Regions from separate parts of the Virgibacillus proomii genome, predicted to be linked through region 2. Evidence: a T-box and tRNA genes for the amino acid it is inferred to sense, from the RefSeq annotation. Region 2 holds a T-box; the other holds one or more tRNA genes.

Region 1 (3,433 bases), 1.8 Mb from region 2:
AACCCATATACCTTACCTAGCAAATGGGCAATTAGATTTTTTAGCATTAGAGAGGGCGATACGCAGTGATACCATCTTGGTTACAATTAGTCATGTTAATGGAGAAATTGGCTCTATTCAACCATTAGCGAAGATTAGTGCACGTCTTAAACAACGGCAAATCATGTTTCATACGGATTGTGTACAGTCATTTGGCAAAATTGATTTAAAGCCACTATTTTCGCTAGTGGATAGCTTTTCTATATCTGCTCATAAGATTTATGGACCAAAGGGAGTAGGGGCCATATTTATTAATCCGAATTACGCGGTTAAAGGAATATTTCCTTTCGAAACGCATGAACATGGATTAAGGGGTGGAACCGTTAATACTCCAGGTATTGCAGCTTTTGCAGGAGCAGCGTTAAAAAACACAGAAACTGACTGGGGTCATGTCAACGCTTTAAGGAAATTGTTTTTAGATAACTTAGAAAAAGAATTGAAAAGTAAATACAGAATATTGGAATCGCCACAACAGCAAATTCCACATATTATTGGTCTTGCGTTTCACGGATATGAGGGACAATTAATTATGCTAGAATGTAATAGAAAAGGGTTCTGTATTTCAACAGGAAGTGCTTGTGGTCAAGCATTGTCGATTTCAGGTAGAACGATGATAGCGATGGGGTATTCAGAAGATGAGCAAAAAGAATTTGTACGCATTTCTTTTGGGAAAGATACAAAGAAAGAAGATGTTATTCAACTTGTTCAAGTGTTAAAAAATAGTATACAGGATAGAAGTAATGGATGGTGAGCAGAATTGAGTGAAACGAGAAAGGTTCTTGGTGAGGAGCGAAGAACACTAATCTTAAACATGCTGAAAAAATCGGATAAACCTATAACAGGCAGTGAGCTTGCCGGAACAACAAATGTGAGTCGACAAGTTATTGTTAATGATGTAACGCTTTTAAAAGCACGAGGGGAATCCATCATTGCTACTAGTCAAGGCTATATGTATTTAGTAGAATCTGGTAATGGATCAATTGAAAGGACGATTGCCTGTCAACATAGCCCTGAACAAGTAGAGGAAGAATTAAATCTTCTGGTTGACCATGGTATCACAGTGAAAGATGTTAAAATAGAACATAGTGTTTATGGAGATTTAACTGCATCTATTATGGTATCTAACCGTAAAGAGGTAGAACAATTTGTTAACAAAATTATGACTACCGGAGCATCCTATCTTTCAGAACTTACTGGGGGTGTCCACTTACACACGCTTATTGCTAAAGATGAAGAGCAGATAGAAGAAGCTGAACAAGCTTTAAGCAAAGCGGGGTTTTTAATCGAAACAAATGATTAAGGCTGAAATGAATTATCTGATAGGCGTAATTTAAAAAGTCGTTTTTGTTAAACTGCTTTTCGTTATGCATTTCAAAACGACGTAATTTTTTGCTGTAGCTACTAATAAACAAGAAACCTTCTTAGGAAACGTATACGGTGTTTCCCAAAAAGGTTTCTTTGGCCCACATGGTGAGCGGTACTTGTGCAGATTGTTATTATGAGTGGAGGTGATGGGGATTGAACCCACGACCCCTTGCATGCCATGCAAGTGCTCTCCCGCTGAGCTACACCCCCATAACAGACTTACTAACGAAAAAATCCAAGCGTGAGTGATCTCTTTCGTTAGAGTGTGTTTTACACACAAATTGTATTATAAATAACTCTATAACTTTTTTCAAGTGTTTTGATAGAATAAAACAAAACTTTGTAAATTAAAGCAGAAAAATTATAAAAATATTTATTAATTGATCCCGGATGTAAGGCTCCGTATTTTTCTCATTTTAAAACTGTGCTAATGATTTTGCGAACAAGATGAGAAAAACGGTTCCTAAATCCCCGATTCGTTCAACTAACATTTCTTGGGAAAGGCATTTCAAGAAATGAAGTTTCACTTATGTAATAAATGGATTGGAAAGAATATGTATATTTTTATGAATGAAGCTTCAAAACTCTAGTATTTAATAACTTTAATGGTGTCTGATTTCTAATCTTGTCATATGAATGTAAAAAAAATCTATTTTATGACTCTTGACGTATGACCTCTGGAGGAGTAATATTAATTTGTCGAAAAATATAATTATCAGTAAATTCTGAAGGAGTTTTCACTCATTATGTCAAGTATTAGTAAAGAAGAAATCGTGCAAAGTGTCCCGCAAAAGGGCTTTGTGGGTCATCCTAAAGGACTCTTTACCTTATTCTTCACGGAATTTTGGGAACGTTTTTCGTATTATGGCATGCGTGCGATCTTACTTTATTACATGTATACGGAGTTGTCCAGCGGCGGTTTAGGTATCGCAGATAGTACTGCCAATTCAATTATGGCAATTTATGGATCACTAGTATATATGTCGGGAATTATTGGTGGTTGGATCGCTGACCGTTTACTAGGAACGCAAAAGACCGTTTTTTATGGCGGTTTGTTAATCATGGTCGGTCATATAGTTTTAGCATTACCAGCAGGTATATCTGGCTTATTTGTTTCCATGTTTTTAATTGTTATGGGTACAGGACTCTTGAAGCCAAATGTATCTAGTGTAGTCGGTGATCTATACAGACTATCTGATGCAAGACGTGACTCTGGTTTTAGTATTTTTTATATGGGGATTAATATGGGAGCGTTCATTGCGCCTTTCATTGTAGGTACCTTAGGGCAAAAATACAATTATCATTTAGGCTTTGGTGTCGCAGCAGTAGGGATGTTAGTAGGCTTGATTGTGTTTATGGTAACTAAAAAACAATATCTTGGACTTGCGGGTACTTATGTGCCAAATCCGCTCGGGAAAGAGGAAAAGAAAAAAGTTTTTGCACGAATTGTAATAGGTATTGTGGCTATTATTGTTCTAGGAGCTATAACTATTAATAACGGAATCTTAACAATTAATCGTTTTACTTATCTGGTAAGTATTTTGGGAATTCTAATACCAACCATTTATTTTATTGTCATGTACCGCAGTCCGAAAACGAATGCAGATGAAAAATCAAGACTTATAGCGTATATTCCCCTATTTATCGCAGCTATTATGTTTTGGGCTATACAAGAACAAGGCTCCATCATATTAGCGAGGTATGCAGATAAACGGACGGACCTTGATTTTCTTGGTATTGAATTGCAATCATCATGGTTTCAATCATTAAATCCAATCTTTATTGTGGCATTAGCCCCAGTTTTTGCAGGATTGTGGATAAAATTAGGTGAGAGACAACCATCCACGTCAAAGAAATTTTCTCTTGGATTATTTTTTGCAGGGCTATCCTTTCTTGTTATGATTTTTCCTGCTGTACTAAATGGAACAGAAAGTTTGGTAAGTCCGATCTGGCTAGTGCTCAGCTTTTTCCTAGTGGTAATTGGTGAACTTTGTTTATCTCCTGTTGGCTTATCGGCAACTACAAAGCT
Region 2 (3,433 bases):
CCGCTTGAAAACCCGCTTCGTCAATAGAAAAACCTTCTGCTTTCACATATTCTTCGGTTAGTTCTTTCGGGAAACCATACGTATCGTATAAGCGAAATACTTCGACACCGGGAAATACGGAATTTCCTTTCGCTTTCTCGTGGTTGATAATCGTTGTTAATATTTCTAAACCATCATGAAGTGTTTCATGGAATCTCTCTTCTTCCACTTTGATCATTTCTTTAATAAATTCCTGCTTCTTCACAACTTGATCATAGAAATCTTTCATTATATCGGCAACAACAGAAACAAGTTCATACATAAATGGTTTTTCGATGCCAATTTCTTTAGCAAACCGAACAGCGCGGCGTATTAACCTTCGTAGCACGTAACCTCTTCCTTCATTTGAAGGTACAGCGCCGTCTCCTATCGCAAAGCTAACCGTACGAACATGGTCGGCAATTACTTTATAGGCAGTATCTCCCATCTTACTTTCTCCATATTTCGTTGTAGCTAATTCCTCTGTCTTTTTTATTATCGGCATAAATAGATCAGTTTCAAAGTTTGTTGGGACATTTTGAATTACGGATACAATACGTTCTAGTCCAAGTCCTGTATCTATATTCTTTTTAGGTAGTGGCGTATATGTATCATCTGGGTTGTGATTAAATTGTGAGAAAACCAGATTCCATATTTCTAAATACCGATCATTTTCTCCACCCGGATAAAGCTCAGGATCATTGGGGTCATTGCCATATTTTTCTCCACGATCGTAAAAGATTTCCGTATTTGGTCCACTAGGCCCCTCACCAATATCCCAAAAATTTTCTTCTAAACGAATAATTCGTTCTTCTGGTAAACCAATGGTGTTGAGCCAAATATCATATGCCTCATCATCTTCCGGATGTACCGTAACGGACAACCGATTTTTATCAAAACCAATCCATTTATCACTCGTTAGAAACTCCCATGCCCACTCAATCGCTTCTTGTTTAAAATAGTCACCGATTGAGAAGTTTCCCAGCATCTCAAAAAACGTGTGATGTCTTGCCGTAAACCCTACATTTTCGATATCATTCGTACGAATCGACTTTTGTGCATTAACAATCCGTGGATTATCGGGAATGACTCGCCCATCAAAATATTTCTTTAAGGTAGCTACACCACTATTAATCCATAGTAAAGTCGGATCGTCCTTTGGAATTAGCGATGCACTAGGCTCTACACGATGCCCTTTTTCCTTAAAAAAATCAAGAAACATTTGTCTTACTTGTGCTGAAGTTAATCGTTTCATTATTCCTTCCTCCTGCAACTTTGATTTAAAGATCCTTGTTCAAAAGTCTAAGCTAACCCCAGGCCTTTTTTCTCCTTTTGAACAGGCAATGAAAAGCAACTATATTTAAGCGTAAAACGTTAAGGTTCAATTTTTATTCCGATAATTCTAATTATAATAAAGTGAATTTTCATTCAGTGGGAGTCTTACGGCACCTTACATGCGGGATACAATTAAAAAAATCCCCTCTCTGCATTTGCAGGGACGAGATTAATCGCGGTACCACCCTTATTATGAATACATTCGTATTCATCACTTATACATGATAACGGTATGTAACCGGCGGGGATGAGCCGCACTCCAGAACAGCTTCCATGATGTGAACTTTGGGGTTTCTTACAGCCATGGAATCCCCTCTCTAGAAAAAGCACGTATCATGTACTCAGAACCTTCAACGCATTATGGAATATATGCTTGTTATGCGTTATTATAAAAAACATCTATTAAAATGTCAATTATGTTGGAGCCGATGGGGTAGAAGCTTTTTGGTTTTGGCTGTAGTTTCTCCCAATTAGAACATGTTTGACTACTACCTTTAACACTGTCATCAGAGGTACAGCAATAATCATACCAATTACTCCAAACAATTGACCTCCTAGTAATAAAGCGAAGATAATCGCTGCTGGATGGATATTAATACTTTTTCCTACAATGTAAGGTGACAACAAATTGCTTTCAATTAATTGAATAACAAACACAGACAAAATCACAAAAAAAACAAGTTTACTGGAGACAGTAAAAGCAATTAATACAGCGGGAGCCGCCCCAATAATAGGACCAAAATATGGGATTAGGTTCGTTATACCCATTAAGATCGATAATAACAAGGCAAAATCCAGCCCCAAGACAAATTTGAAGATCACAAATGATGTAAGGCTCACAAATAAACAAACAATAAGCTGGCCACGAATGTAATTGCCTAAACTTTCATCAATGCCATGCAATATTTTACTAGACGTAGATCGATATTTTAATGGGATAAATCGTTTGGTATAGTCTTTAATCTGGTCATAATCCTTTAAAAAATAAAAAACAAGCACTGGTATAACAGTGATAAAAACAACGAAGTCGAATACCTTCGTAAAGCCATTTACCAATCGTTCCAATAAACGATCCAGCCCATTTTCAACGCGTATGAGTAATTGATCAAATTTATCATGCACCGTTTCAGGTAAGAACGAGGTATACTCATACATTTGATAAATCGTTTTTTCATACATCGTTACAAATTGTGGAAATTGTTCATTTAATTCTCTTACTTGCACAACAATCATTGGATAAACTCGATAAAGTAAATAAGCGGTGCCACCAAAAAAGAGCACATAGATAATTAATACTGCAACCCCTTTTGGAACATTGTATTGATGAATCATGCGGACAATCGGATATAATAAATATGCGATCAAGCAGGAGATAAGAAATGGAGCTAATACACGCCAAATAACTAAAAAAACTGCTTTATAAAAAGGAAACAGTTTAATCATTAAATAAAAGAACAGGAAAAGAGATATACCAATTAGCAGCCAATAAAGGAAGTTTAAACTCCGATTGTTTTTAAACATAGGTTTAGCCTCCCACCAGCTGCAAATATAAAAGTTTAAAAGTTACCATAGATCGTTCTTTCATCCTCATTGAACAAGTCATTTAACGAGCTTAATGAACCATCGACTTCTACCTGATGAATCGTTAATTTATTATTTTGCACTGTCATTTCAATGAAGCAATTCCAACAATAGTATTGACTCGTACCAATTTTTCCGATATCTTTTCCATGACAATTTGGGCATCGCATGATCAAGTACTCCTTTTAATTTTAATGTTCTTGTATTATTTATCCCGCATCTAAGGTGCCGTAAGACTCCCACTTCAAGAGCCTTGAGTTGATACAAAAGGGTCTAAGTGGGAGAAAACGGCACCTAAATGCCCGATTCGCTCGAGAGGCTTTAGATCATACCCCTTGCGGTACTAACAACATTCCGTGGAAAAAGCGTTCCACGGAATGTTGTTTCACTTTATCATCATGCTAACCCAAATTTTGAAAAAATATACTTCCTCACATAAAATCATATGGAGAAAGATCGACATCTTCTTTATTAACTGTTTCTCTATCCTCCTCTACTT

What was found. A T-box is a leader RNA that pairs with one kind of tRNA and senses whether it is charged. The one in region 2 lies ahead of alaS (alanine--tRNA ligase), so its partner is inferred to be a tRNA-Ala.
Region 1: it has a tRNA-Ala gene. The T-box ahead of alaS (alanine--tRNA ligase) is inferred to sense a tRNA for this amino acid. The anticodon was not compared.

The regions. Positions count from the first base shown of each region.
Region 1 covers NZ_FUFN01000010.1:510,099-513,531, forward strand. The annotation lists gene BN1066_RS10315 (IscS subfamily cysteine desulfurase) at 1-790, shown strand, start outside; gene BN1066_RS10320 (transcription repressor NadR) at 797-1,339, shown strand; tRNA gene BN1066_RS10325 (tRNA-Ala) at 1,543-1,614, opposite strand; gene BN1066_RS10330 (peptide MFS transporter) at 2,151-3,433, shown strand, end outside.
Region 2 covers NZ_FUFN01000010.1:2,302,284-2,305,716, forward strand. The annotation lists gene alaS (alanine--tRNA ligase) at 1-1,273, opposite strand, end outside; T-box leader at 1,510-1,716, opposite strand; gene BN1066_RS18230 (AI-2E family transporter) at 1,768-2,874, opposite strand; gene BN1066_RS18235 (DUF2797 domain-containing protein) at 2,910-3,107, opposite strand; gene recD2 (SF1B family DNA helicase RecD2) at 3,366-3,433, opposite strand, start outside.